Regions from separate parts of the Streptomyces sp. NPDC047886 genome, predicted to be linked through region 3. Evidence: riboswitches for the same ligand, from Rfam matches in the RefSeq annotation. Region 3 holds a riboswitch; each other region holds the start of a gene.
What was found. Region 3 has a riboswitch for cyclic di-AMP ahead of ACGF5U_RS15010 (M23 family metallopeptidase). Riboswitches for the same ligand answer to the same signal wherever they lie in the genome.
Positions count from the first base shown of each region.

Region 1 (9,897 bases), on a different contig from region 3:
CGGGCAAGACGACCCTCCTCAACCATCTTCTGCGCAGCGCACGAGGCACCCGTATCGGCGTCATGGTCAATGACTTCGGGTCCATCGAGATCGACGCTATGACCGTCGCGGGGCAGGTCGGCTCGACCGTGTCCCTCGGCAACGGCTGCCTCTGCTGCGCCGTGGACGCGGGGGAGCTGGACACCTATCTGGAGACCCTGACCAGGCCCTCCGCCCGCCTCGACGTGATCGTCATCGAGGCCAGCGGACTGGCGGAACCGCAGGAACTGGTACGGATGATCCTCGCCAGCGACAACGAACGCGTCATGTACGGAGGGCTCGTCCAGGTCGTCGACGCGGCCGAGTTCGACGCCACCCGTGCCCGGCACCCCGAGACCGACCGGCACCTGCGCATCGCCGACCTGGTCGTGGTCAACAAGGCCGACCGCGTCGCCGGGGACGAGCTCCTGCGCGTTCACGAGACCGTCGCCGGGCTGGTGGACCGGGCCGCGGTCGTCAGCGCGGCGTACGGCCGCGTCGACCCCGAGCTGCTCTTCGACCGGGCCGTCCGCGACGAGGACACCGACGGCGTCCGTCAGCTCTCCTTCGACGACCTGGACGCCTACGCCGACGCGGATGACGACCACGACCACGAACCCGGGAGCGGGCACCACGACCACCCGCACGCCTCGTACGAGACCGTCTCCTTCACGGCGGACGCGCCGATGCACCCCCGCCGCCTCATGGACCTGCTCGACTCGCGGCCGGAGGGGCTGTACCGCATCAAGGGGTTCGTGGACTTCGGCGTCGGCGACCCCGCGAACCGGTACACCGTGCACGCGGTCGGCCGCTTCCTGCGCTTCCAGCCGCAACCCTGGCCCCGTGGCGAGCGGCGGCTCACCCAGCTGGTCCTGATCGGCTCCGGCATCGACGGTGAGGCCCTGCTGAAGGCGCTGGACGACTGCCGGGTGCGAGGGGCGGACGACCTCCCCGACGAGCACCACATGTGGGGTGTGCTGCGCTACGCACCGGACAGGGACACCCCGGCCGACGCGACACACGACGCTCCGGCCGACGCGACGCCAGACGCCCCGGACGACCCGATGGCCGACGTCCCGGCCGCGCGGGGCGGCTGGGCGGCGGGCGGCGAAGACATCCCGTGACGCGGGGGGGGGGGGGGGGGGGGGGCGGGGGGGGGGCGCGGGCGCGCGCCCCCCCCCCCCCCCCCGGCGGCGGGGGGGGGGGGGCCCCGGCCGCCGCCGGCGCCCCCCCGGGGGGGGCGGGGCGGGGGGGGGGGGGGGGGGGGGGGGGGGGGGGGCCCCCCCCCCCCGCCCGGGGGGGCGCCCCCCCCGGGGGGGGGCCCCCCGCCTCCGCGTCGATCACACTCCGGCCGGCCTACGAGGCGGGTCCGGCCAGCACCGCCACCGGCTGCGGCAGCGGCGTTCCCGACCCGTCGCGGCGCGGGTCCGTGTCCGGCAGCTCCACCGGCGCACCGTTCTTCTGCGCCGCCCTGGCCGGGGCCGCCCCCGCCCAGGCCAGTACGAGCACGTCCTCACCCTTCAGGAAGCGCTGGCAGCGCACACCACCCGTCGCCCGGCCCTTGCGCGGGTACTGGTCGAACGGGGTCAGCTTCGCCGACGTACCGACCGAGGCGTCCAGGGCGCCGGTCGAGCCGGCCACCGTGAACACCACCGCGTCCGCCGCAGGATCCACGGCCGTGAACGAGACGACCTCGGCGCCCGCCGTCAGCTTGATGCCGGCCATGCCGCCGGCCGGACGGCCCTGCGGCCGCACCTGAGCCGCCGGATAGCGCAGCAGTTGCGCGTCGGAGGTGATGAAGACGAGGTCCTCCTCGCCGGTCCGCAGCTCCGTCGCCCCGACGATCCGGTCGCCCTCCTTGAGGGCGATGACCTCCAACTCGTCCTTGTTCGCGGGGTAGTCGGGCACGACCCGCTTCACCACGCCCTGGAGGGTGCCGATCGCCAGACCGGGCGAAGCCTCGTCCAGCGTGGTGAGACAGACGATGCTCTCGTCCTTCTCCAGCGTCAGGAACTCCGACAGCGGCGCCCCGCCGGCCAGGTTCGGCGCGGTGGCCGTGTCCGGCAGCTGCGGCAGATCGATCACCGAGATCCGCAGCAGCCGGCCGGAGGACGTCACGGCCCCCACGTCGCCGCGCTGCGTCGCCGGAACGGCCGAGACGATGACGTCGTGCTTGGTCCGCTTGCCGCCGCTGTCCGGGAGCGGCTCCCCGCTCGCCGTACGGGCCAGCAGGCCCGTCGATGACAGCAGAACCCGGCACGGGTCGTCCGCTACCTCCAGCGGCACCGAGGTGACCGCCGCGCCCGCCGACTCCAGCAGGACCGTACGCCGCTCCGTACCGAACTTCTTCGCCACGGCGGCCAGTTCCCCCGACACCAGCTTGCGCAGCTCGGCGTCGGACTCCAGGATCCGGGTCAACTCGGCGATCTCGCCGTTCAGCCGGTCCCGCTCGCTCTCCAGCTCCAGCCGGTCGAACTTGGTGAGCCGGCGCAGCGGCGTGTCCAGGATGTACTGCGTCTGGATCTCGCTCAGCGAGAAGTGCTCGATCAGCCGCTCCTTGGCCTGCGCCGAGTTCTCGCTGGACCGGATCAGCCGGATGACCTCGTCGATGTCGAGCAGCGCGACGAGCAGGCCCTCGACCAGGTGCAGCCGGTCGCGCTTCTTGCCCCGCCGGAACTCGCTGCGCCGCCGGACGACCTCGAAGCGGTGGTCGAGGTAGACCTCCAGCAGCTCCTTCAAGCCCAGCGTGACGGGCTGTCCGTCCACCAGCGCCACGTTGTTGATGCCGAAGGACTCCTCCATCGGCGTCAGCTTGTACAGCTGCTCCAGGACGGCCTCCGGGATGAAGCCGTTCTTGATCTCGATCACCAGACGCAGGCCGTGGGCACGGTCGGTGAGGTCCTTGACGTCCGCGATGCCCTGGAGCTTCTTGGCGGAGACGAGATCCTTGATCTTGGCGATGACCTTCTCCGGGCCCACCGAGAACGGCAGCTCGGTGACGATCAGGCCCTTGCGGCGCGCCGTGACGTTCTCGACGGTCGCGGTAGCGCGGATCTTGAAGCTGCCACGGCCCGACTCGTACGCGTCCTTGATGCCGGACAGGCCGACGATCCGGCCGCCGGTCGGCAGGTCGGGGCCGGGCACGTACCGCATCAGGGTCTCGAGATCCGCGCCCGGGTGCTTGATCAGGTGCCGGGCGGCCGCGATGACCTCGCCGAGGTTGTGCGGCGGCATGTTGGTCGCCATGCCGACCGCGATCCCGGAGGCGCCGTTGACCAGCAGGTTCGGGAAGGCCGCCGGCAGGGCGACCGGCTCCCGCTCCTGCCCGTCGTAGTTCGGCGTGAAGTCGACGGTGTCCTCGTCGATCGACTCGGTCATCAGCGACGTCGCGTCGGCCATGCGGCACTCGGTGTACCGCATGGCGGCCGGCGGGTCGTCGTTGCCGAGCGAGCCGAAGTTGCCGTGGCCGTCGACCAGCGGCAGGCGCATGGAGAACGGCTGGGCCATGCGCACCAGCGCGTCGTAGATCGACGCGTCGCCGTGCGGGTGGAGCTTGCCCATCACCTCGCCGACGACACGGGCGCACTTCACATACCCGCGCTCGCGGCGCAGGCCCATCTCGTTCATCTGGTACACGATCCGGCGGTGCACCGGCTTCATGCCGTCGCGAGCGTCCGGCAGGGCCCGGGAATAGATCACCGAGTACGCGTACTCGAGGAAGGAGCCCTGCATTTCGTCGACGACGTCGATGTCGAGGATCCGCTCCTCGAAGTCGTCGGGCGGCGCGGTCTTCGTGCTGCGGCGGGCCATCGCTGCTGCGGCTCCTTCACCAACAAGATTGCTCTGACGCGGACCATTGTGGACCGTCGCACTGACAACGCCGACCGCGACCCGGACAGCGCGGCCGTCCGCGGTCCCGCAGCCGCGCTCTCGGCGGTCCCGGACGGCGGCCGCCAGGCGCCATGTCGGCGGTCCCGGACGGCGGTCCCGCAGCCGCCACGTCGGCGGTCCCGGGCGGCGGTCGCCAGCCGCTCATGTCGGCGGTTCCCTCTGCGGGCCTGTCGGCGGTCCCGAGACGATCACGGGCGCGGCCGGCGCCGAGGCCGAGGTCAGGATCATGCCCGTTCGCGACCCGGAAGAGGGACGTCGGGATCCACCGGGAACTTCGCGGGGCGCCGGTGCGCTTGCATACAGTGGCAGGACTTTTCCATATCGCGATCGAAGGGACGTACATGCCCATGGGTCACACGGCCACAGCCCAGGCCGGCTCCGGCGGCCTGACAGCGACCGAGCACCGGCTGGCCAACGGCCTGCGCGTGGTGCTCTCCGAGGACCACCTGACCCCGGTCGCCGCGGTGTGCCTCTGGTACGACGTCGGCTCGCGCCACGAGGTCGAGGACCGCACCGGCCTCGCCCACCTCTTCGAGCACCTGATGTTCCAGGGTTCCAAGCAGGTCCAGGGCAACGGCCACTTCGAGCTGGTGCAGGGCGCCGGCGGCTCGCTCAACGGCACCACCAGCTTCGAGCGGACCAACTACTTCGAGACCATGCCCGCCCACCAGCTGGAGCTCGCCCTCTGGCTGGAGGCCGACCGCATGGGCTCGCTCCTCGCCGCCCTGGACGACGAGTCCATGGAGAACCAGCGCGACGTGGTCAAGAACGAGCGCCGCCAGCGGTACGACAACGTGCCGTACGGCACGGCCTTCGAGCGGCTGACTGCCCTCGCGTACCCCGAAGGCCACCCCTACCACCACACGCCCATCGGCTCCATGGCCGACCTCGACGCCGCCACCCTCGAGGACGCGCGGAACTTCTTCCGTACGTACTACGCGCCGAACAACGCCGTCCTGTCGGTCGTCGGCGACATCGACCCGGAGCAGACGCTCGCCTGGATCGAGAAGTACTTCGGCACCATCCCGGCCCACGACGGCAAGCCGGAGCCGCGTGACGGCACGCTCCCGGAGATCATCGGCGAGCAGCTCCGGCACGTCGTCGAGGAGGAGGTGCCGGCCCGCGCGCTCATGGCGGCCTACCGCCTCCCGCACGACGGCACGCGCGAGTGCGACGCCGCCGACCTGGCGCTCACGATCCTCGGCGGAGGCGAGTCGTCCCGTCTGCACAACCGGCTGGTGCGCCGGGACCGTACCGCCGTCGCCGCCGGCTTCGGCCTTCTCCGGCTCGCCGGCGCCCCGTCGCTCGGCTGGCTGGACGTGAAGACGTCCGCCGGCGTCGAGGTGCCGGACATCGAGGCCGCCGTGGACGACGAGCTCGCCCGGTTCGCCACCGAGGGACCCACGGCCGAGGAGATGGAGCGCGCCCAGGCCCAGCTGGAGCGCGAGTGGCTGGACCGGCTCGGCACGGTCGCGGGCCGCGCCGACGAACTGTGCCGCTACGCGGTGCTGTTCGGCGACCCGCAGCTCGCGCTGACCGCCGTCCAGCGCGTGCTGGACGTCACCGCCGACGAGGTCCAGGCCGTCGCGGCCGCACGCCTGCGCCCGGACAACAGGGCCGTACTCGTCTACGAGCCGGTCGACGCCGACGCCGAGTCCGGTACCGACACCGACACCGACCAGGAAGAGGGGGCGGACCGGTGAGTGACGCTGCCGTGTCTTTGACCAGCATGGAATTCCACCCGCAGCCGCAGCCGGGCACCGCCCGGCCGTGGGCCTTCCCGGCCCCCGAGCGCGGCAGGCTCGACAACGGCCTGACCGTGCTGCGCTGCCACCGGCCCGGCCAGCAGGTGGTGGCCGTCGAGATCGTCCTCGACGCCCCGCTCGACGCCGAGCCGCAGGGCCTCGACGGCGTCGCCACCATCATGGCGCGCGCCCTGTCGGAGGGCACCGACAAGCACACGGCGGAGGAGTTCGCCGCCGAGCTGGAGCGCTGCGGGGCCACCCTCGACGCGCACGCCGACCACCCCGGCGTACGGGTCTCCCTCGAGGTCCCGGTCTCCCGGCTGCCCAAGGCCCTCGGGCTGCTCGCCGAGGCGCTGCGGGCGCCCCTGTTCGCCGACGACGAGGTCGACCGGCTCGTGCGGAACCGGCTGGACGAGATCCCGCACGAGACCGCCAACCCGGCCCGCCGCGCGGCCAAGCAGCTGTCCGCCGAGCTGTTCCCGTCCGCAGCCCGTGTCTCGCGCCCGCGCCAGGGCACCGAGGAGACGGTCTCGGGCATCGACTCCGGGGCCGTACGCGCCTTCTACGAGGCGCATGTACGCCCCGCGACGGCCACCGCCGTCATCGTGGGCGACCTGACAGACGTCGACCTCGACGCGGTGCTCGCCGACACCCTCGGCGCGTGGACCGGCGACACGGCCGAGCCGCGCCTGATGCCGCCGATCACCGCCGACGACACCGGCCGGGTCGTCATCGTGGACCGGCCGGGCGCCGTACAGACGCAGCTGCTCATCGGCCGTATCGGCGCGGACCGGCACGACCGTGTCTGGCCCGCCCAGGTGCTCGGCACGTACTGCCTGGGCGGCACCCTCACCTCCCGCCTGGACCGGGTGCTGCGCGAGGAGAAGGGCTACACCTACGGGGTGCGGGCCTTCGGCCAGGTGCTGCGCTCCGCGCCCGACGGGACGGGCGCCGCGATGCTCGCCATCAGCGGATCCGTGGACACGCCCCACACCGGCCCGGCGCTGGACGACCTGTGGAAGGTGCTGCGCACGCTGGCCGCGGAGGGTCTCACCGACGCCGAGCGGGACGCGGCCGTGCACAACCTGGTGGGCGTCGCCCCGCTCAAGTACGAGACGGCGGCGTCGGTCGCGGCCACCCTCGCCGACCAGGTCGAGCAGCACCTCCCGGACGACTACCAGGCGCGGTTGTACGCCCGGCTGGCCGAGACCGGGACCGTCGAGGCCACCGCGGCGGCCGTGAACGCCTTCCCGGTGGACCGGCTTGTCACCGTGCTCGTCGGCGACGCGGCACAGATCAAGGAACCGGTCGAGGCGCTGGGCATCGGTGAAGTGACGGTCGTCGCCGGCTGATCGGAGCCCGCCGAACAGCGCCTACCGCACGGCGCTCGCCGAAGCGTGCCTGCCCGCACAGCGCTCGCCGAGCGGTGCCTCGCCCGACGTCCGGGCGTGGAACTGGCGCGAAACCGGCGCAGAACGGACGAACCATCAGGAACTCCGGCTTCCATCAGGAAGCCGGAGTTCCATTTGCGTGGCCGTATATGTCCGGTTTATTGGAGAGGTTGACTGTCTGACCTGTGGCATGCGCTACAAAAAACCGTGTTCGTTTGGTGATTGAAAGATCGGCCGCTTAGCGTCTGATGCGCTGTCCGACCGGTTCACCGCCGCACCCGCGGCACCGGGCAGCCATCGCCGAGTCCCCGTCAGGCGCGAGCCTGGGGAGCCGGGGACCCACACGTCCCTGGGGTGAATCGGACGCCTTCGCACCGCGCGGAGGGGCCCGTAGGAGACCTTCCTGCTCCGAACCCGTCAGCTAACCCGGTAGGCGAGAAGGAAGGAAAGGATCAGCCACTACATGGCGTTCACCCGTGCCACCGGGAAGCACCGTGCCTCGAACCGCCTGACGCGCAGGGGCGCTCATGTCGCCGGCGTCGCGGCTCTCGCCACCACCGGCGTCATCGGCAGCCTCGCCGCCCCGGCGTTCGCCGCCGACGCGGACGACAGCAGCCGCTCCCTGGAGGACACCGGCCTCAACCAGGCCGTGATCACCGACGCGCTCGCCGACCAGGTCGACGTGCAGGCGGCCGCCCAGGAGCGGGCGGCCGTGGAGGCCCAGCTGAAGGCCAGGGCCGAGGCCGAGGCCAAGCGCAAGGCCGAGGCCCGCGTCAAGGAGGCCCGCGCGGCCGAGGAGCGTGCCGCCCGCGAGGCCGAGCGCAAGCGCCTCAACTCCTTCCAGCTCCCCGTGGCGGGCTCGTACGTCACCACCGCCTACAAGGCGGGCGGGTCCCTGTGGTCGTCCGGCAGCCACTCCGGTGTCGACTTCCGCGCCGCGTACGGCTCCTCGGTCGTCGCCGTGGGCTCCGGAACCGTCGTGGAGGCCGGCTGGGCCGGCGCGTACGGCAACAACATCGTGATCCGTATGAACGACGGCACGTACACCCAGTACGGCCACCTCGCGTCGATCAGCGTCTCCGTCGGTCAGACCGTGGTCCCCGGCCAGCGGATCGGCGTCTCCGGCTCGACCGGCAACTCGACCGGGCCGCACCTCCACTTCGAGGCCCGCACCAGCGCGGACTACGGCTCCGACGTCGACCCCGTCGCCTATCTGCGGGCCCGCGGCGTCAGCGTCTGACCCCGCCTCCCCGACTGGACTCCGCAGCCGCACCGCGCCCCGCAGCCGCACCGCGGCCCCGCAGCCCGCGACCCGTACCCCGCGCTCCGCGTTCCGGCGCGGTCGGCACCTCTCCCGAAGCCCCGGCTCCTCGCGAGCCGGGGCTTCGGCATTGTCGTCGGTCGGCCAAAAGATATCCGTGGATGCCGTGAAGGCGTCGGAAATCGCACCTCGTTGCAATAGAGTCACGGGACGGGTGGAGAACACCCGAGTTTCGCGTGGATTAAGACCAGGTCTAAGCGGATCAAAATCGGAGGTTCGGTATGCGCATTCCGGCGCACTCGGTATGCACGGCGATCCGCGACGACATCGTCTCCGGCGTCTTCCCGCGGGGCAGCCGGCTCACCGAGGAGCAGCTCGCGCGCCGCTACGGCGTCTCACGCGTGCCGGTCCGGGAGGCGCTGCGGACCCTGGAGTCGGAAGGGTTCGTCGTCACGCGCCGGCACGCGGGGGCGTGCGTCGCCGAGCCGACCGAGCAGGAGGCCGCCGACCTGCTGGAGATGCGCGCGCTCCTGGAGCCGCTGGGTGCCGCGCGCGCCGCCCAGCGCCGTACCGACGCCCATCTGAAGGTCCTGCGTGGCCTGGTGAGGCTGGGCCAGGAGCGGGCCCGTCGCGGCCAGGGCGAGGACCTGCGGTCGCTCGGCGCCTGGTTCCACGAGACGCTCGCGCAGGCGTCCGGCAGTCCCGCGCTGACGGCGCTGCTGACCCAGCTGCGGCAGAAGAGCGCCTGGATGTACGCCGTCGAACAGCCCGCCCTGCCGGTCGAGGCTTGGGCCGAACACGGCGCGATCGTGGACGCGGTCGCGCGTGGCGACGCCGAACGGGCCCGTGCGCTGACCGCCCTGCACGCCGAGCGTTCCTTCGGCACGTACCGGCTGCGCCGACCGGACCGGGGTGAGCGGGCCTCCGGGCGCGTGAGGACTTCGCAACATCCTGTAAACAGTGCGAGTGCCGGGAATTAACAGTGCCGCCGTATACAAAGAGAATGCGGCCGGAGGTGAATTCAGGCTGCCCGAAAACAGTCTGAATAAAGTGCCCTGCCGTGTCCGGGTCTTTTGGAATCGGACGCGCATAACGCGAACGACCCGAGTAAGCGGTCCCTAGGCGACCCCGGAAAGCGGACGGGGTGAAGGGGGACGGCGACGGCACAGGACGACCGGGCACGACAACGGCGGAGCCGCACCGCCCGGAGGTCCGGGGCGGTGCGGCTCCGCCGTACAGGGGTTCGGCGCTGTGCCCCGCGGGGCGGCCGAGGGGGTGCCGGAGGCTCAGACGGTCTCGGGAAGCTCCTCGAGGCCCTCGGCGACCAGCTTCGCCAGGCGGTCCAGGGCCACGTCCGCGCCCTCCGCGTCCGAAGCCAGCACGATCTCCTCGCCGCCCTGCGCGCCCAGGCCGAGCACCGCGAGCATCGACGCGGCGTTCACCGGGTTGCCATCGGCCTTGGCGATCGTCACGGGGACGCCGGCGGCCGTGGCGGCACGGACGAAGATGGAGGCGGGGCGGGCGTGCAGGCCCTCGGCCCAACCGACGTTGACGCGGCGCTCAGCCATGGTGTTGCCCTTCAATCCTAGCG
Region 1 covers NZ_JBIDCF010000008.1:100,695-110,591, forward strand. Annotated here, with positions in the region: gene ACGF5U_RS24880 (CobW family GTP-binding protein) at 1-1,142, shown strand, start outside; gene ACGF5U_RS24885 (DNA topoisomerase (ATP-hydrolyzing) subunit A) at 1,375-3,828, opposite strand; gene ACGF5U_RS24890 (M16 family metallopeptidase) at 4,257-5,612, shown strand; gene ACGF5U_RS24895 (M16 family metallopeptidase) at 5,639-7,006, shown strand; cyclic di-AMP (ydaO/yuaA leader) riboswitch at 7,334-7,495, shown strand; gene ACGF5U_RS24900 (M23 family metallopeptidase) at 7,509-8,285, shown strand; gene ACGF5U_RS24905 (GntR family transcriptional regulator) at 8,588-9,286, shown strand; gene ACGF5U_RS24910 (HPr family phosphocarrier protein) at 9,593-9,874, opposite strand.
Region 1: it holds a riboswitch for cyclic di-AMP, as region 3 does, so the genes downstream of both, ACGF5U_RS24900 (M23 family metallopeptidase) here and ACGF5U_RS15010 (M23 family metallopeptidase) in region 3, are expected to answer to the same signal.

Region 2 (9,897 bases), on a different contig from region 3:
GCTCGCCGGGGTCGCCGGGGTCGCGCGGGTCAGAGCCCGGCGTCCTCGCGGCGGTGGATCTGCTCGACCAGTTCCGCCGCGTGCGACTTGATGGTCTCCAGGCCGGCCCGTCCCCACGGCCGGGGTTCCGTGTCGACCACGCAGATCGTGCCGAGCGTCGTGCCCGTACGGTCGATCAGCGGAGCTCCGAGGTAGGAGCGGATTCCGATCTCGTCCACGACCGGGTTGCCGGCGAACCGCGGGTAGTCGCAGACGTCCTCCAGCACCAGCGCCTTGCGGCGGACCACGACATGGGGGCAGTAGCCGTGGTCGCGGTCCATGAAGCGGCCGACGCCACCGGACGCGGCGGCGGCAGCTCCGAGGTCGCCGCCGCCGTGCGTGCCCGCCGGGGTGTGCAGGCCGGCGAAGAACTGGCGGTTCTCGTCGATGAAGTTGACCATCGCGTACGGTGCGCCGGTCACCTCGGCGAGCTTCGCGGCGAAGGCGTCGAAGGCCGGGTCCGGGCCCTCCCCAAGGCCCAGTTGGCGCAGTCGCCGGACCCGCGCCGGGGCCTCCTGGTCGACGGGGGTGAGCAGCAGGTGTCCGGTCGGGTCGTACGTCATGACGGTGCTCCATAGCTCGGCGCCGGTGCCGGGGCCGGATCGGTGGTCAGCAGGTACTGGACGAGGGTGACCAGGGTCTGGATCCCCGAGCCGGCGGTCCTGGCGTCGCAGAGCACGACCGGGACCTCCGGCTTCAGGTCGATCGCGGCCCGTACCTCGTCGGGTTCGTAGCGGTACGAGCCGTCGAACTCGTTGACGGCGACGACGAACCGGATGCCGCGCCGTTCGAAGAAGTCCACCGCCGAGAAGGAGTCCTGGAGGCGCCGGGTGTCGGCGAGGACGACGGCTCCCAGCGCCCCTTCCGACAGTTCGTCCCACATGAACCAGAAGCGCTCCTGGCCGGGTGTGCCGAAGAGGTAGAGCACGTGCCGGTCGTCGAGGCTGATCCGGCCGAAGTCCATGGCGACCGTGGTGGTCGTCTTGGACTCCACGCCCTCGAGGCTGTCGGTGCCCACACCGGCCTGGGTGAGGAGTTCCTCCGTGGACAGCGGTTCGATCTCGCTGACCGCTCCGACGAAGGTGGTCTTGCCGACTCCGAAGCCGCCCGCGACCAGCACCTTCAGGGCCGTGGGGAAGACGTCGCGAGTCTCCTCCCGGCTTTCAGAGCCGTCGTCGTAGACCATCGAGCACTGCCTCCAGCAGGGAACGGTCGGTGGGGTTGTCGTGGTAACGGGGCGCTCGCGCGGTCACCGCCCCGCACTCCACGAGGTCGGAGAGCAGCACCTTGGTGACGACCGCGGGGAGTCGTAGGTGCGCCGCGATCTCGGCGACCGAGGTCGGCCCGTCGCACAGCCCCAGGGCGAGGCTGTGCTCAGGGCCGAGGGGTGCCGGCGGTACCGTCCCGGTGGCCATCACCAGGGAGAGCAGGTCCAGCGCCGCTGTGGGGCGGGTGCGGCCGCCGCTCACCGTGTAGGGACGGATGAGACGGCCGGCCGCGTCGTCCAGCCAGGGTCCGTCCTGTCGGGACGGCACGGTCAGCACCCCAGGGCGCCCGGGGCGACGGCCGCGGCTCGTCTGGCCGGCGTCACCAGGTACGGCCGCACGCTCTTGACCAGCATCGCCATCTCGTATCCCAGGACCGCGGCGTCGGTCTCCCGGCCCGCGATCACGGCGAGGCAGGTGCCCGACCCGGCGGTGGAGACGAACAGCAGGGTGGAGTCCAGCTCGACGACGACCTGGCGCACTTCGCCGCCGTCGCCGAACCGGGCACCGGCGCTGCGACCGAGCGAGTACAGCCCGGAGGCCAGGGCCGCCATGTGGTCGGCGCTGTCGGCGTCGAGGCCGTGCACCGATTTCACCAGTCCGTCCGACGAGAGCAGAACCGCGCTGCGGGTGTACGGGACCCGCTGGACCAGGCCGGTCAGCAGCCAGTCGAGATCCGAGGAATGGCCGGTCGGCGCATCGCTCGTCATGTGCATCTACTCCTTGTTGGCTTCGTCTTGACGCTGCGGTTCATGGGGCTGGGGTGCGAGGGGCGGCATGGACTCGGCCAGTCCGATCCCCCGCTGGAAGGCCGCCATCAGTCCGGGATCGTGCAGGACGTGCTCCTCGCGCCTGCGGCGCACGGGTTCGTCGCGCAGCTGCGGAACGAGGTGCTCCTGCGCGCGGCGCTTGGGCAGCCGGGGGCGGTTCCCCTCACCTGAAAGCCCCTCGCCCGGCAGCCCCTCACCGGGGAGCCCGTCGCTCAGGGCGCCGTCGTTCAAGGCCCCCTCGCTCGGGGCCCCGTCGCTCAGGGCCTCACCACTGGCGAAGGAGGCCGTGCCGGTGCCCGACGTGACGGCGCCCCGGGCGTGGGTGCCGGGAGCGTGCGGCGGCCGGGCCGGTATGGCGGGCGGACCGCTCGCCGCGTGGAGGGGGCGCCGGCGTACGGGCTGGGGCGGGACGACCCCGGCGGGCGCCGGGCTCGGCGTCGCGGGCGGGACACCGACGGTGGCCGTCCCCGTCCCCCGTCCCGTCCCCGCGCCCACGCTCGCCGGCTGCCCGCCGAGCCCGGAGCCGGTCGAGTCGGAGCCGAGCAGGCTCTGCGGCACGACGAGGACGGCCTGGACCCCGCCGTAGATGTTGGACTGCAGCCGTACGGCGATGCCGTGCCTGCGGGCCAGTGCGGCGACCACGTACAGGCCGATCCGGCCGTCCTGGAGCAGGTGCGCCACATTCACCTGGTCGGGGTCGGAGAGCAGGGCGTTCATCTTGGTCTGCTCGCTGACCGGCATGCCCAGGCCGCGGTCCTCCACCTCGACGGCGAGGCCCGCCGTGACGTGCTGGGCGCGCAGCAGGACCGTGGTGTGCGGTGCGGAGAACAGGGTGGCGTTCTCGACGAGTTCGGCGAGGAGGTGGATGACGTCGGCGACGGCGTGGCCGCGCAGGGTGCCGTCGATGGGCGGCACCAGCTTCACCCGGGGGTACTGCTCGACCTCGGCGATGGACGAGCGCAGCACCTCCGTCATGGAGACCGGGTGGGACCACTGCCGGCGGGAGATGGCGCCGCCGAGGACGGCGAGGTTCTCGGCATGGCGGCGGATGCGGGTGGCGAGGTGGTCGACATGGAACAGGCCCTTGAGCAGCTCCGGGTCCTCGACCTCGTTCTCGAGCTCGTCCAGGAGCTGGATCTCGCGGTGCACCAGCGACTGGAGGCGGCGGGCGAGGTTGACGAAGACCTCGACCTTCTGCTCGTTGCCGACGCTGCTGGACAGCTGGGACGCCTGGACGACGGCCGCGACGGCCGCGTCCCGGGACCGCAGCAGTTCATCGGCCAGCAGTTCGAACTCGTCGGCGCCGGGCGGAGGTGGCGGTGGCGCCCCGCGCGCGACCGGGCGCTCTCCCCCGCGGAGCCGCTCGACCACGGCACGGAGTTCGCTCTGGGCGCGGACGCTGTCGCGGCGCAGGGCGCCGCACCGGTCGAGTACGGCCCTGGCCGCGCGGTCCGCGCCGAGCACGGCGGCGGCGACGGCTGCCACCGAGAGCGCCGCCGAGCCGAGCAGCGCGGCCCACAGCGCGGGGGACGGCCGGGCGCCGGTGGAGCGGATCGTGAAGAGGACGGCGCCGGCGCCGCCCAGCACGGCGACGACGGTCGGCGGGACGGAGGCGCGCAGGAGCTGGGAGCGTATGCGGGTCTCCTGGGACGGTGCCGCGGCGCGCGACCTCCCGTCGTTCGACAGGGAACGGGCGCCTGACCGGCCGTGCCGCCCGCCCTCACGGCGGTCGGACCGCGCGGCGGGTGCGCGAAGTTGAGACATCAGCGTCCTTGGGTACGTGGGGCCCCGGGATACGGCGTTTCATACGGTGTTCAGCTCGTTGTACCGGTGGGCGCGTCATGTGTTCGATGCACCCACCGTTGATCACCGGCAACACACGGTAGTCGCCCACCGTTCCCGGGTGAGGGGCTGTTGCCGAAGTTGCCCGTCGAGCGTCCCGCTCTGGTATGAGGTCTCGCACGCAAGCCCGAAATGACATACGGGCTGCACGGGCCGAAGCGGCGAGGGCGACCCCGCCGCCGCCCCCGCCGGGACGTGGGGCGTGTCCGGCCCACAGGGCGTGCGGCAGCGCGGGGCGCACGAAGGCGCACCTTCACGCGCGCCGAGCGCGCGGGCGCGTGCCCGTAACCGTGCGCCCGCGTCTCTACCCGCGCACCGGGTCCGGGGCCGGGAGTCCGGAGTCCCGGGTCCGCAACCGGGGTCCACAATCCGGGGGTCCACAATCCGGGGGTCCACAATCCGGGGGTCCACAATCCGGGGTCCGCAGTCCGGGGTCCGCAGTCCGGGGTCCGCAGTCTGGGGGCGCGGGCGCGGGCGCGGGCCGCGGACGGTCGTGCCGTCGCACGGGTTCCGTACACGGTGCGGCCGCGTATCAGCCCGCTTCCGGCGCCACGCCCCGCCTCGCGTCCGGCGACGTACGCCGGCCGCCACCCGCAGTCGCCGCCCACCCGGCTCGACTCGCGGCCGCTCGGGACGCGTCCCGCCCCGGGCCAGGACGGGACGCCGCGGGACGGGGCAGGGGGCGCCGAGCCGACCGGCATGGCCGACCGGGACGGCTACCCGGCCACCGCGCGGCGGTCGTGCTCTTCGCTCGGAAGTCGAGCCGGCGGGCACGCGATCCCTCCGACGGCGCCCTCACGGGCCGTCACCGATCACCCGCGAGGTCGAGATCGCGCCGGGGCCCCTCGGCGGGGGCCTGCGTCGGCCGGGGCCCGCGCCACGGGTGGGCGATGTGCTGGGACACCTCACGCCACCACGGATCCGCGGGCAGCTTCCCCGCAGGCTCGAACGGCTCGCCGGGACGGGGGAACGCCGCCGTCTGGCCGGCCTCCTCGGCCGCGTCCTTCGTCCACTCCCCGGGCTCCGCCCAGGCGTGGAGAGCCAGGTTGAAGGTGGCCCAGTGAATCGGGAGCAGCACCCCGCCCGGCCGGCCTCCCTGCAGGTCGAGATGGGCCCGCACTCCCTCAGCCGGCGACATGTGGATATCGGGCCAGGCCCCGGGCAGCGGCGTGCGGTCCAGGTGGTTCTCGGGCCAGAAGTCGCTGTACGCCCCGATCTGGATCATCGTGGCGTCGAACGGCCCGTGGGCGGCGCCGATGTCCTGGAATCCGGGGAAGTAACCGGTGTCGCCGCTGTGGTAGATCCGGTGCTCGGGCCCCGTGACGACCCAGGACGCCCACAGGGTGTGCTGCTGGTTGCGCAGGCCCCGGCCGCAGAAGTGACGGGCGGGGGTCGCGGTGAGCCGCAGGTCGCCCACGTCCGTCGACTCGTTCCAGTCCAGTTCGCGCAGCCGGGACGGGGCCACGCCCCACCGCTCCAGATGGGCGCCGGCTCCGAGCGGCACGGCGAAGAGGGTGTCGGTCGTCGCGAGCGCGCGGATCGTGGGCAGGTCCAGGTGGTCGTAGTGATCGTGCGAGATGACGACGGCGTCCACCGGGCCCAGTGCCGCCAGCGGCAGCGGGACGGGGTGCAGCCGCCGGGGCCCGGCGAACGAGAAGGGCGAGCAGCGCTCGCCCCACACCGGGTCGAACAGGATCCGGCGCCCGTCGATCTCGGCGAGGACGCTGGAATGCCCCATCCAGGTGAGGCGCAGCCCCGAGGACGGTGGCCCGGCCAGGTCGGCGGCGGTCGTGGAGTGCAGGGGTATCGCGTCGGCGGGGGCGCGCCGACGGCGTGACTCCCTGTCGAAGTAGATCTTCGCGAAGTCGACCGCCGAGCCCTTCTGTCCGCGCCGGGGGCCGTCCGGGTTCCGGAACACGCCGTCCGCGAAGTTCGGCGAACGGAGGATCCGCTCCAGGCGCTCTCCCGTGGCGTCCGCGCCGAAGGCGGCGGGCCGCAGGGAGCGCAGGCGGGAACGCAGCCGGTTGCGCACCGGGCGCACAGCGTCAGCGCCGGTCACAGCACCTCCAGGGGCTCGAGTCCTTCCATTATGGGCAGGGGGTGCGACAACGCGGCCGGGGATCTTTCGCGGGGCCGGCCGCGGGCGGACGCGGCCCGGCAGAGGCGGTGGCGGACACGGCCCGGGGGCGGAGGCGGAAGCGGGCGGAGGCGGAAGGCGGGCCCGGAGGCGGAAGCGGGAGGCGCGGTCTGGGCCGTACGCGGCAGCGGCGGCCCGGGGCGACCGGCCGCGCTGGAGCGCGGAACGCCGGCGCGGGACGTCCCGGGCGGGCGGCCCGCGCCGGCGCCGTCCTCTACAACGGCATCAGGTCCGGGCGCTTGGCCGACACGTGGTCGCCGGACGACTCGCCGCGCAGGCGGCGGCCGATCCACGGGACCAGGTACTCGCGGGCCCAGTTGATGTCGTCGCGGCGCTCCTCCAGCGGGCCGCGCGGCGGGAGCGGCGGCCACGGCTGGTCGGGGTCGGCGGGGACCTCCAGGCCGAGGACCTGGCCCGCGCGGAGGGCGACCCGGGTGTGGCCCTCGGCCGACAGGTGCAGCCGGTCGCCGTCCCAGGCACGCCTGTCCTGGACGGACCTGAGCGACCACAGGTCGAGCACCGGGCAGCCGTAGCGGTCGGCGACCGCCCGTACGTGGCCGTTGTAGGTGGCGATCTTGCCGCGCAGATGCCGCAGGACGGGTACGCCGCGCGTGTCGAAGCCGGTGGTCACGACGACCGTGCCGACGACGGCGGCGAGTTCGGCGACGGCCCGTTCGAAGCGTTCGGCGACGTCGTCGGGGTCGCTGCCGGGCCGGATGATGTCGTTGCCGCCCGCGCAGAAGGTCACGAGTTCGGGGGCGAGCTCCTTGGCGCGCGGCACCTGCTCCTCGACGATCTGGTCGAGGAGCCTTCCCCGTACGGCGAGGTTGGCGTACCGGAACGACTCGGGCTCCGGGATGCGGTCGGCGAGCAGGACCGCGAGGCGGTCCGCCCAGCCGACGAACCGCCCGTCGGGGCCGGGGTCGCCCACGCCTTCGGTGAAGCTGTCGCCGATCGCCACGTACGACCCGAATGCGTCACTGTCTCTCAATGTCGAATCGTCTGCCACGGGAGCACATCTTTCCCCGGTGGATGTGACCTACGCGACCGTAAGGAGGGGTTGACGGGAGGTGATCTTTACCACCGGTCGGGATCCGGCCAGGCGGGAAGGGGGCCGTGACGCGGTTCTGCCCGGCACCTCGCAGGTGGTGCCGGGCAGAACCGTGTTCAGGAGTGCGCGCCGGAAGCGCGTCCGGGGGTGCGTCAGATGGCCACGCCGTGCTGGCGGAGGTACGCCAGCGGGTCGATGTCCGAGCCGTAGCTCGGGCTGGTGCGGATCTCGAAGTGCAGGTGCGGGCCGGTGGAGTTGCCGGTCGAGCCGGACAGGCCGATCTGCTGGCCGCCGCTCACGCTCTGACCGGCAGAGACGGACAGCGAGGAGAGGTGGGCGTACTGCGAGTAGGCGCCGTCGGCGTGCTGGATGACGACCTCGTTGCCGTACGCGCCGCTCCAGCCGGCCGAGACGACGGTTCCGGCGCCGACGGCCTTGACGGTGGAGCCGGCGGAGGCCGCGAAGTCCACGCCGGTGTGGTAACCGGAGGACCACATGGAACCGGAGGCACGGTACGGGGTGGTGACGCCGGCGGAGACCGGGGAGGTCCAGCCGGAGGCGGTGCTCTGGGCGGCCTGGGTGGAGCCGGAGTCCTGAGCCGGCGCGGGGGCCGGGGACTTGGCGGCGGACCGCGAGGAGCGGGTGTCGGCCTTCCGGGTGTCGGCGGCCTTCTTCTCGGCCTTCGGCTTGGCGGCCTTCTTCTCGGCGGCCTTGGCCTTGGCGGCCTTCTGCGGGGTCGCCTTGGCGGTGTTCTTCGCGCCGAGGGTGAGCTTGAGCCCCGGGTGGATCAGCGACGGGTCCTCGCCGATGGCCTCGCGGTTGTCCTGGTACAGCTTCTGCCAGCCGCCCTTGACGTTCTTCTTGTGGGCGATCTTGGCGAGGTAGTCGCCGGCGACCACGGTGTACGTCCGGGGCGCGGGCTTCGCGGCATCCAGCGCGGCCGGGGCGGCGGCGGGGGCGACGGTGACGGAGGCGACCGTCTGCGCGGCGGTCGGGGCGCTCTGCGGGGCGGCGTGGGCGCCGGTCGCACCGAGGAGCGGCAGCGCGATGGCGGCGCCGCCCGTGCCGGCGGCGACGAAACCGCGGGTGAGGGAGCTGGACTTGGGACGGCGGTGCTTACCCTTCGCGGGCATGGCGAATTCCTCTCCGGCGCCTGCGAGGTGAGCTGTCGGGTTCGGGCTGGAGATGCCCGGTCGCGCGGTGGCGCGACTTCACCCCGAGCCGTCCGGGAATTCCCGTCCGGCGTACTACCTGGGTCCCCCGCTCCTGCCACACGTGGGTGGGTGCGAATTCCGGGCGGCGGCAGGATTCGGCGTTCCGTCCGGATTGACCGTGACCGTAAACGAGTCAGGACGACGGGAACAAGCGGATGGTTTCAGCCGCCCTTTCCCGTCGATGAATTCGGCTCGGAATTCCGGTCACCCTCCGTCGATTACGGATCATGAATTCCCGCCGTGGGCATGGGATTTCGGCGGGGCGGCCCACCACGGACCGTCACGTTTATGACGCTGCTCACGTGGTCGGACCCATCTCCCTTGCTACCGGGGCACGTTATGCCTTATACGCCAATTCGGACAGAAGGCCCATGAGGCGACGAGATCACATGAACGCGAGCAAGTGGAATCAACGGCTCGGAGTCGGACCACGGCCGCCTCCCGATCGCCGTACGACCCCATGGGCAAATCATGGTGAATAAGGACAGACCGCCGCATCGGGCGTCGCTGTCGACTCGGGGGCCGGTGCGGCGCCCGCTGCGGTCGTCGCGCCCGCCCGAACCGGTGCAACATGGGACAATTGCCTACATGACGGATGTCGAACTCGTCAGCGGCGATACACCGCCATCACCCGGGCCACGGATGTACGAGCCGCACGGAGATGATTGCCCCAGGAACCGATGTCGTATCGTCAGATCCGCGACATCGTCGGCGGCCGTCGCCGACGGCAGACACGGAGGAGCCCCCGTGACGCAGCAGCTCCCGCACGTCCCGTCGTCGACCGAGCCCGAGCTGAGCGGGGTGCGGAACTTCCGCGATGTGGGAGGGCTGCCGACCATGGACGGGCGCCGGGTGCGCCATGGCCGGCTCTACCGCAGCGGGCACCTCGCGCACGCCACCGACGGCGACACCGTGTTCCTGTCCTCGCTGGGGCTCCACACCGTCTTCGACTTCCGCAACGCCGCCGACCAGAAGCTGGAGGGTCCGGACGTCGAGCTGCCCGGCGTACGGAACGTGAACATCCCGCTCACCGACCCGGCCGACGGCGCCGAGTTCTGGACGATGGTGCGCGACGGGGACATCCACCAGCTGCGCGATCTGCTGGCCGACGGCAAGGCGGCGGCGAGAATGACCGACGCGTACCGCGCCATCATCACCACCCGTACCGCCGAGCACAGCCAGGTGCTCCACGCGCTCGCGGAGGACAGCGTCCCCGCGCTGATGCACTGCGCCGCCGGCAAGGACCGGGCCGGCCTGTCCATAGCGGTGGCCCTGCTCGCGGTGGGCGTGGAGCGCGACGCCATCGAGGAGGACTACCTCAAGTCCAACGACCCGCACCGCCGGTACAAGGTGCGGCGCGGCGCCAACGCCCCCGGCGGCATGTCCCCCGAGGTGATGGAGCTGCTGAGCCCCCTGTTCGACGCACGGGCCGAGTACCTCGCCACGGCCTTCACCGCGATCGAGGAGACCTGGGGCACGACCGAGCGCTACCTCACCGACGGCCTGCGCCTGACGCCGGCCACCCGGGAGCGGCTGCGCGACCGTCTCCTCGACGGCGACTGATCGCCCCGGCGCCTGC
Region 2 covers NZ_JBIDCF010000006.1:171,709-181,605, reverse strand. Annotated here, with positions in the region: gene ACGF5U_RS21310 (GAF domain-containing protein) at 30-602, opposite strand; gene ACGF5U_RS21305 (ATP/GTP-binding protein) at 599-1,225, opposite strand; gene ACGF5U_RS21300 (DUF742 domain-containing protein) at 1,203-1,574, opposite strand; gene ACGF5U_RS21295 (roadblock/LC7 domain-containing protein) at 1,577-2,014, opposite strand; gene ACGF5U_RS21290 (sensor histidine kinase) at 2,021-3,838, opposite strand; gene ACGF5U_RS21285 (MBL fold metallo-hydrolase) at 4,722-5,975, opposite strand; gene ACGF5U_RS21280 (SGNH/GDSL hydrolase family protein) at 6,268-7,062, opposite strand; gene ACGF5U_RS21275 (peptidoglycan DD-metalloendopeptidase family protein) at 7,257-8,237, opposite strand; cyclic di-AMP (ydaO/yuaA leader) riboswitch at 8,242-8,396, opposite strand; gene ACGF5U_RS21270 (tyrosine-protein phosphatase) at 9,066-9,881, shown strand.
Region 2: it holds a riboswitch for cyclic di-AMP, as region 3 does, so the genes downstream of both, ACGF5U_RS21275 (peptidoglycan DD-metalloendopeptidase family protein) here and ACGF5U_RS15010 (M23 family metallopeptidase) in region 3, are expected to answer to the same signal.

Region 3 (9,897 bases):
CCTGCTGGGTCTCGCCGAGCGGGCGGGGCTGACCAATGTCCGGGTGGCCAACGGCGACGCGATCATCCTGCTGCGGGAGATGCTGACGCCCGACGCGCTCGACGGTGTCCGCGTCTACTTCCCCGACCCGTGGCCGAAGAAGCGGCACCACAAGCGGCGGCTGATACAGCCGGAGTTCCTCAGCCTGGTCGCCACCCGGATGAAGCCGGGGGCGGTCCTGCACTGCGCGACGGACTGGGAGCCGTACGCGGAGCAGATGCTGGAGGTGCTGACCGCGCACCCGGACTTCCGGAACACCGTGCCCGACGGCGGCTACGCCCCGCGCCCGGACTTCCGGCCGCTCACCCGGTTCGAGGGACAGGGCCTGGACAAGGGTCACGTCGTCCACGACCTGCTGTTCCGCCGCGGCTGAGCCGGAGCAAAGGGTTCCGGGCGACGGCCGCACGTGTCGTGCCCACCCGGCGTGGAACACCGTCGCGCGCTGTCAGTGGTCCTCGTTAGGGTCGTCTGGTGTCCGAGCCGTCACCGCAGCACCCGCCGCCGTCACCGCAGCACGCGCCACCGCGACCGGCCGTCCCACCGACGCGACCGGCCGCGTCGCCACCACAGGAACCGGCCGCCCCGCCACCATCGGAACCGGCCGCCCCGCCCGCGCAACCGGCTGTTCCCGCGTACGAAGCCGAACCGTCGTTCGACGCCGTACCCGAGCGCGCCCGCTGGCGCTACAAGCCCCGCCGCCTGTGGCGCAGCAAGGTGGTGCGGGCGACAACCGTGATCATCGTGCTGGCCCTGTGCGCGCTGGTGATCCTCGCCCTGGTCCGTGAACAGACCGGAACCCAGGGCTTCCTGGTGGGGCTCGGGCTCGCGCTGCTGCCCGTACCGCTGCTGATGGCGGCGTTCCGCTGGCTCGACCGGGTCGATCCGGGCCCGTGGAAGAACCTGCTGTTCGCGTTCGCCTGGGGCGCGTTCGCCGCCGCGCTCGTCGCGATCATCGCCAACACGTTCGCGACCCGCTGGATAGCCGTGGCCACCGCGGATCCGGCCTCGGCGGACACGATCGGCGCGACCGTCGTCGCCCCGGTCGTCGAGGAGAGCGCGAAGGCCGCCGCGATTCTGCTGATCTTCCTCTTCCGCCGCCGGGACTTCACCGGGCTGGTCGACGGCGTGGTCATCGCCGGCTTCACGGCGACCGGGTTCGCCTTCACCGAGAACATCCTCTACCTCGGCAACGCCTTCGACGAGGACCAGGAGTTCGGGACGTCCGGAATCGAGTCCGTCACGGCCGCGACCTTCTTCGTACGGATCGTGCTGTCGCCGTTCGCGCATCCGCTGTTCACCGTGTGCACGGGCATCGGGTTCGGGATCGCCGCCGCGCTCGCCGCCCGGCGCGGCAAGGTACTGCGGGCCCTGCTGCCGGCGCTCGGACTGCTCCTGGCGATGGGGGTGCACGCCCTGTGGAACGGTTCGACCACGTTCGGGCCGTGGGGGTTCTTCGCCGTGTACGGGGCGTTCATGGTGCCCGCCTTCGGGCTGCTGACCTGGCTGGCCGTCTGGACCCGGCAGCGTGAACTGCGCACCGTGTCGGCCGAACTGCCCGCGTACGCCGCCGCCGGCTGGCTCTCGCCCGCCGAGCCCCTCGCGCTGGCCTCCATGCGGGCGCGGGGCATGGCCCGGGACTACGCGCGGCGCACGTTCGGCCCGGCGGCGGCACGGGCGGTGGTGGAGTACGAGACGTTCGCGACGTCGCTGGCGTTCCTGCGCCACCGGGCGCGCCGGGGCGCGGTCGGCCAGGACTTCGCCGCCCGTGAACAGGAGCTGCTGCACCACCTGTGGCAGCGCAAGGACGTGGCCGGCCCGTCGCTCACGTACGCGGCGCGTGCGATCGGCCGCGTATGGACGCCGCCCCCGCACCGCGACTACGGCGGCTACAACCCGTACCGGCAGCGGTAGGCGGACCGGTGGACGGACCGGCAGCCCTGGCGTCGGGGGGTGTACCGCCGGGGCTGCCGGGATTCATGGGGCCGGGCCTGGACGCGGGGACCAGGACCGAGCCGAAGCGGGGCCGGGGCTGGACGCGGGTGCCGGGGCCGGACGCGGGTGCCGGGGCCGGACGCGGGTGCCGGGGCCGGGATTCGACCCACGGCCCCGACCGGACGGCTCCGCCAGACCGTGAGCCGGGCTCCGTCAGACCGTGAGTGAGCCCGGCTGCTGCGTTCAGACCGTGAGTGCGCCAGGCTGCTGCGTCAGACCGTGAGGCCCTTGCCGCGCAGCCACGCCAGCGGGTCGATGCCCCCGCCACCCGCCGTGTGGACCTCCAGGTGCAGATGCGGACCGGTGACGTTGCCGGTCGCGCCGACCCGTCCGATGGTCTCGCCGGTGGTGACCGTCTGCCCCGCGCTGACCGTCATCGAGGAGAGGTGGCAGTACCAGATCTCGGTGCCGTCCTCCAGCTCCAGGACGATCCGGTAGCCGTACGCGCCTGACCAGCCGGCCGACTTGATGGTGCCGCCGTGCACGGCCTTCGCGGGCGTGCCCGTCGGGGCGGCCAGGTCGAGGCCGGTGTGGTAGCCGGAGGACCACATCGAACCGGCCTGGCCGTACGTCGAGGTGATCGTGTACGAGGAGGTGGGGAGGGCGTAGCTCGCGGCGAGCTTGGCCAGCCGCTCGGCCTCGGCCTTGGCTGCCGCCTCGGCCTCCAGCCGCTTCCGCTCCTCCTCGGCCGCCTTCTCAGCGGCGGTCTGCTGCGCCTTCGCCTCCGCCGCCGCCTGTTCGGCGGCCGCCTGCTCGGCGGCGGCCTTCGCCTCGGCGTCGGCGGACGCCTGCTGCTGCTCGGCCTGCTGGAGGATGCGGGCGCGCAGCGCCTCGCCGGCCCCGGCGTCCCTGTCCGCGGCGGCGCTCTGCTCATCGGTGCCGTCGGCGGGGGCGGCGAGGGAGAGTGCGGTGAGGGGGGCGGTGTTGCCGTCGCTCCCGGCCCCGGACCCGTCGGTGTCGTCGCCGGATATCAGGGAGCCGACGCCGGGCAGCGACGAGGCGTCCGGCAGGTCGGGCAGCGAGATGGAGATCGCGGGCTTGTCCTGCGCGGTGGCTATGCCACCCGCTCCGACCGCCGCGATGACACCGACGCCGAGGACGGTGGAGCTGCGGGCGAGGCCGCCGCGCTGCTTGGCGACGCGGTGCCGGCCCCGGACAGGGCGGACGGTCTCCTCGGTCGGGTTCCATTCACCGACGACGGTGTCCGTGCCCATGGTGTCCGGACCGCCCGCACCTCCCGAAGGACCGTAGGACCCGAAGTACTGGAACGGCGGGTCGAAAGACGCTTCGGGGGCAGGCCTGTTGGACGCCACGGAGGCGCACTCCTTTCCTTCCTTCTCGCCTACCGGGTTAGCTGACGGGTTCGGAGCAGGAAGGTCTCCTACGGGTCGGTTCGACCCGATTCACCCCAAGGTGGTGGTTCCCCGGTTCCCTTGCGGAATTCGGCGTACGCGCACGGCGCCGTCTCTGGCGACGGCTGGGACGACCGCGCTGCGTTATCGAACGTTAATAGACGCGGGCGCCGGATTCCAAGCCGTTCCTACTGATCATTAACACTCCTTGGCCTGGACTAACCGGGGCACAATCGGGCGCAATCGGGCGAGTTGACCTGACCTCAGAAACATTCTCCGACCACGCAGTTTCTGACCGTGCGTCAAATGTTATGCGGAGGGGTGCCTCTCACTCACAGAGAGTGGTCACTCGGCCCCCGCATGCCGTGGGCCCGGCCGGGTGACCGCCAGCAGGGCCATGTCGTCCGTCGAGCCGCCGCCCGTATGCCGCCGTACGTCCTCCACGAGAGCGTCCAGCAGCGCCTCGGGCTCCGGGAAGACCCGCCCCGCCAGCCGCGCGGCCGGATCATAGAAGGTGCCCCGCGCGTCCCGCGCCTCGGTCAGCCCGTCCGTGTAGAGCAGCAGCGTCGTACCCGGCGGGTACGGCGCCTCGTCCGCCCGGTCCGGCCAGGTCGCCAGCTCCGACATGCCCAGCGGCAGCGCGTGCTCGGCCGGCTCCACCGCACCGACGCCCCCGTCCGCGTACAGCAGCAGCGGCTCGGGGTGGCCCCGGTTCACCACCCGGACCACGCCGTCGCCGTGCGGAATCTCGGCCAGTACGGCGGTGGTGAACCCCTCGAAGACATCGAGCCCGTCGCGTCGCGTGCCTTCCCGGGCCAGCGCCCGCTCCAGCCGCAGGGCCACCGCCTCCAGCGAGCTCTCCTGCTCGGCCGCCTCCCGGAACGCGCCGAGCACCACGGCCACCGCCTCCACGGCGCCCATGCCCTTGCCGCGCACGTCGCCGACCACCAGCCGCACCCCGTGCGGGGTGTCCTGCACCGCGAACAGGTCGCCGCCGATGAACGCGTCCGCCTGCGCCGCCTCGTACCGCGCTGCCACCCGCAGTCCCCCGATCCGCTCGGCGGGCGTCGGCAGCACCGCCCGCTGCGCCGTCTCGGCGATCTCGCGGGCCGACGCGAGCCGCTCGCTGCCCCGGCGTACGACCCGGTTGATGAGCACCGCGAGGGCCGCGACCGTGATCACGGTGAGGATCTCGGTGACGGCGGGCCCCCGCTCCAGCGGGCTGTAGAGCTGATGCGGGCCCACGATGGCCAGGACGGCGAAGAGACCGGTGACGAGCGTCCGCACCTGGTCGAACAGCGAGGCGGCGATCAGCGGGGCGGCGACGAAGAACGGCACGGCCGTGAAGGGCGGCGGGGTGGCCCAGTCGTAGACCACACCGCAGACGATCAGCAGGGCGGGCAGCACACGGACGAGCCTCCGCGTCCAGGCACCACCTCCACCGCCCCCGGCCCCCGAACCGGCACCACCGTCGCCGTGGCCGCCGCTGCCGTGGTCGTGGCCGTGGCCGTGGCCGTGGCCGCCGCTGCCGCCGTCCTGGCCGCCGGACCCTGCTCGCTGCGCCACTCGTGCTCCCCTGCCGTCCCTACGGCTGCGGACGGTAACCGCGCCGCATCCGGCCGGACCTTAGCCGCGCCGCACAGCCGCCGACCATCCGCCGAGCGGCCGACCGGAAAGCCAGAGCGGCCGACCGGAAAGCCAGGGGGAAGCCAGAGAGAAGCCTGGGGGCGAGACCTCGAGGAAGCCAGGGAGAAGCCAGGGGGCGAGACCTCGAGGAAGCCAGGGAGAAGCCAGGGGAAGCTACGGGCAGGCCACGGGGAAGACCACGGGAGAACCCGGGAATACGACGAAGGCCCGGTGCGCAATGCACCGGGCCTTCGTCTTCAGTAGCGGGGACAGGATTTGAACCTGCGACCTCTGGGTTATGAGCCCAGCGAGCTACCGAGCTGCTCCACCCCGCGTCGGTGAACACCACCTTACGCCATCCGGAGCACGACCGTTCACCATTTACCGCCGGGGCCGATGTGGCATGGATCTCCCCACGGCACCACACCGCCCGGCACGGCCCCGGACGCACGAGTGCCCCGGCCGCTGAAAAGCAGCCGGGGCACGAACCCCCTGGTCGACAACCGCCTCTCGGCGTTTCGACCTGGTAGGCCCTGTGGGACTCGAACCCACAACCAACGGATTAAAAGTCCGCTGCTCTGCCAATTGAGCTAAGGGCCCTCGACGGGTCATCCCCGAGCATAGCCCGCCGAAGCCCGTGAGCCGATCGGGTATCGGCTCACGGGTCCGGGTGTTACTGGGTGTCAGCCGTTGCGCTTCCAGCGCGGCTTGTCGTCACGGCGCCCGAAGGAACCGGTGGTCGAACCACGGTGGTCGTCACGGCGGCCGTACGGGCGGTCGTGGCCGGCCGAGCGGAAGCCGCCGCCCGACGGACGCTCGTCACGGCGGTCGCGGTTGAACGGACGGTCGTTGTCCCGGCGGAAGCCACCGCCCGACGGACGCTCGTCACGACGGTCGCGGTTGAACGGACGGTCGTTGTCGCGACGGAAGCCACCACGGTCACCGCCACGGTCGTCACGGCGGTCGTTGTCCCGGCGGAAGCCGCCACCCGACGGACGCTCGTCACGACGGTCGCGGTTGAACGGACGGTCGTTGTCGCGACGGAAGCCACCACGGTCACCGCCACGGTCACCGCCGCGGTCGTCACGGCGGTCGTTGTCCCGGCGGAAGCCGCCACCCGACGGACGCTCGTCACGACGGTCGCGGTTGAACGGACGGTCGTTGTCCCGGCGGAAGCCGCCGCCCGACGGACGCTCGTCACGACGGTCACCGCCACGGTCGTCACGGCGGTCGTTGTCCCGGCGGAAGCCGCCACCCGACGGACGCTCGTCACGACGGTCGAAGCCACGGTCGCCGTCACGGCGGTCCCGGCGGTCGAAGTTGCCCCGGTCGTCACGCCGCTCGCGGCGCTCGTACGACGACCGCTCCTCGCGCACCGGCTGCGCGGGCTGCTGCTGCTCCGCGACGGCCGCCTCGACCTCGGCCTCGGCGGCCTGCGTCACCTCGGCGACGGCCGCCTCCGGGTCGTCGCCCCGCTCGCGCGCGGCGCGGGCGACCAGGCGGTCGGCCTCCTCGCGGAGTTCGACGGCGCGGCGCTGCAGCCGCTCCAGCTGCTTGGTCAGGTCGGCGACCTCGCGCTCGGCCTGCTTGGCGGCGTTGTTCGCGGAGTCGGCCTGGACCTCGGTCAGGGACCGGGCGCCGGTGATCTCGGCGACCTCCGGGTCGAACGCCCCGGCACCGCCGACGATGTGGCGCGAGGCGTCGACGCCCGCGTCCTCCATGAGGCGGAAGATCTGCCGGCGCTGGTGCGGCAGCGCGAGCGAGACGACCGTGCCGGACTTGCCGGCACGGGCGGTACGGCCCGAGCGGTGCAGGTAGTCCTTGTGGTCACCGGCCGGGTCCACGTTCAGGACCAGGTCGATGCCGTCGACGTGGATGCCGCGCGCGGCGACGTCGGTGGCGACGAGCACGTTCACGTACCCGTCCTTGAAGTCGGCCAGGGTCCGCGTACGGGCGCCCTGCGTCATGCCGCCGTGCAGCGCGTCCGCCTTCACGCCCGCGTCCCGCAGCTGCTCGGCGACACGGTCGGCGCCGAGCTGGGTGCGGACGAAGATGATGGTGCGGCCCTTGCGGGCGGCGATCGCGGCCGTGACCGGCGCCTTGTCCTTGGGCTTCACGACCAGGACGTGGTGGGTCATCGTCGTGACGTTGCCCTGGGCGCTGTCGACCTCGTGGTTGACCGGGTCCTTCAGGTAGCGCTTGACGAGGGTCGCGATCTCGTTCTCCATGGTCGCGGAGAAGAGCATGCGCTGGCCGCCGGCCGGGACCTGGTCCAGCAGCTCGGTGACCTCGGGCAGGAAGCCCAGGTCGGCCATCTGGTCGGCCTCGTCCAGGATCGCGACCTGGACCTGCTCCAGGGAGCAGGCGCCGCGGTTGATGACGTCGCGCAGCCGGCCCGGGGTGGCGACGAGGATGTCGACGCCGCGCTCCAGGGCGTAGATCTGGTTGCCCATCGACGTACCGCCGCAGACGACCTTCATCTTGAGGCCGAGGACGTCGCCGTACGGCTGCAGGGCGTCCGCGACCTGCATCGCGAGCTCACGGGTCGGCGTGAGGATGACGCCGCGGGGCTTCTTCTTGTCGGTGTGGCCGCCGGCCAGCAGGCTCAGCAGCGGCAGGCCGAAGGAGAGGGTCTTGCCGGAGCCGGTACGGCCACGGCCGAGGATGTCCTTGCCTTCCAGGGCGTCCGGGATGGTCGCGGCCTGGATCGGGAACGGGGTGGTGACACCGTTCTGCGCGAGCTTGCGGACGACGCCGTCGGGCAGGCCCAGATCGGCGAAGGTCACGGTCGGCTCACCGGCCTCGTCGGCCTCGTGGCTGTCGGCGTCGTCGGCGTCGTCGTGCGCGTCCTCGACGGCATCGGTGGTCTCGACGGCATCGGCGGCATCGGTGGTGTCTTCGGCCTCGACGACGGTGACCGCCTCGACGGCTTCCTCTACGGCCTCGACCAGCGCCTCGTCGGCGACGACGATCTCGTCGTTCTCGGACACGACGGCGTGGTCAGAACTGAAAATGGACATGCGAAATGCGAAACCTTCCGGAGTCTCGGCACGCGCCCGTCAACTCCGTGTTTCGTCAAACGACCGCCTCGATGCGGTCAGCCACGGCAAGGGAGAGTACGCGCCACACGCGGCGCTCTTCGGTCGTGGCGCCGGGCAAATGGGATCAAACGATCTACCACCATACGCACCCTCCCCCACTTAGCGCAAACTCGGTGACGTCAGGCGGGCGCCACCTGCGGTGATGCCGCCGGCTCCGACCGCCTCCCGCCCCGCTCGGACGCGCCGAGGGCCTGCGTCCGGGTGTCCGCGGCGGGCGAAGCGGACGGCGACGAGTCCGACGCGCTCGGGGTCGGGTCAGGGGGCGGCGTCGGGCTCGGCGACGGATCTGTCGGCGGGGTGCTCGGGTCGTCGGACGAGGGCGCCGCGCTCGGTGACGTACCCCCGCCTTCGCCTCCGCCCGCCGGGGGCCCGTGCGGCGGCGAGGGCCGCGCCCCGGGCGTGCCGCCGCCGGGGGGCGCGGACGTCGACGCGGACGCGGAGGCGCTGGGCTCGGCCGACGCGCCGTCCTCGTCCTCACCCTCCGCCTTGCCGTCCGCGTCGTGTCCGGTACGGGGCTCATGGCGGATGCCCGGTGCGGCGGCGTCTCTGCCCACCTCGGCCGCCGCCGCGCCGGACGGGTCCACGGACTCGGCGGGCAGCGGCCGGGTCGCGTCGTCGCCGACGCTCATGCAGCCGCTGACGGAGCCTGCGGAGACCGCGACCGCCAGTGCGGTGACGGCCCATCGGACGGGGGCGGGCAACTGGCGCACAGGGGGCACCTCCACAGGGGGTGGAACGGGTTTTCCTGCCCAACTCCCCAGCCCCCACAAGAGACACGCCCGACAGCGCCCCGGACGCCGCGCGCCGCGACACCCGGTCAGCCGTAGCCGAGTTCGTGCAGCCGCGCGTCCTCGATGCCGAAGTGGTGGGCGATCTCGTGCACCACCGTGATCTCGGTCTCCGCGACGACGTCCTCGCGCGAGTCGCACATCCGCAGCGTCGGCCCCCGGTAGATGGTGATCCGGTCAGGCAGCACGCCCGCGTACCACTCACCGCGGTCGGTCAGCGGAGTGCCCTCGTACAGGCCGAGCAGGTCGGGGTCGTCCGCGGCCGGCTCGTCCTCCACGAACACCGCGACGTTGTCCATCAGCCGAGTCAGTTCCGGCGGAATACGGTCCAGGGCCTCGGCGACCAGTTCCTCGAACTCCTCGCGCGTCATCTCCAGCACGTGGCCATTGTCACGGATGCCACCCCGGCGATCCACGGGCCGCACGGGCGGCCGGTCGGGCATACCGCGCCGCACACCGGGGCATACGGCACCAATGGCCCGAGTCGTTCACGCCGTGTACGCCCCCGTACGCCGCCTGCTGCGCCGCAGCCGCACGCGCACCCGCACCCGCCCCCGCACCCCGGCCACCGTCACCACGCTCACCGAACGCACCCCGCACCCCTACGCCCGCGCGCTCGGACTGGTGGCCGTGGTCCTGGTCGGCGCCTGGCTCGGGCTGCTGGTCGTGGGCAGCGTGCGTACCCCCGTCGGGCCCATGGACACGAGCATGACCCTGCGCCCCTCGCTCACCGGCGGCACGAAGATCAACGTGTCGCCGCTGGGCGCCCTCGAGCTCGACTCGCACACCGCGCCCATCCGCCTCGACGTGGACGTGGACCAGCTCGACCCGGTCCGCGCGCAGGCCCTGGTCGACCGCCCCGAGCGCCTCTCGGGCCTCCAGGAGGAGATCACCCGGGACGTCGCGAACGGCACCCGCGAGCTGGCCGTACGTTCCTGTGTCGCCGTCCTGTCCGGCGCCACCGCCCTCGGGCTCGCCGTCTACCGCCGGCCGCGCCAC
Region 3 covers NZ_JBIDCF010000003.1:750,261-760,157, reverse strand. Annotated here, with positions in the region: gene trmB (tRNA (guanosine(46)-N7)-methyltransferase TrmB) at 1-412, shown strand, start outside; gene ACGF5U_RS15015 (PrsW family intramembrane metalloprotease) at 511-1,950, shown strand; gene ACGF5U_RS15010 (M23 family metallopeptidase) at 2,244-3,344, opposite strand; cyclic di-AMP (ydaO/yuaA leader) riboswitch at 3,356-3,489, opposite strand; gene ACGF5U_RS15005 (PP2C family protein-serine/threonine phosphatase) at 3,729-4,949, opposite strand; tRNA gene ACGF5U_RS15000 (tRNA-Met) at 5,271-5,344, opposite strand; tRNA gene ACGF5U_RS14995 (tRNA-Lys) at 5,534-5,609, opposite strand; gene ACGF5U_RS14990 (DEAD/DEAH box helicase) at 5,693-8,029, opposite strand; gene ACGF5U_RS14985 (hypothetical protein) at 8,230-8,820, opposite strand; gene ACGF5U_RS14980 (metallopeptidase family protein) at 8,928-9,278, opposite strand; gene ACGF5U_RS14975 (metallophosphoesterase) at 9,373-9,897, shown strand, end outside.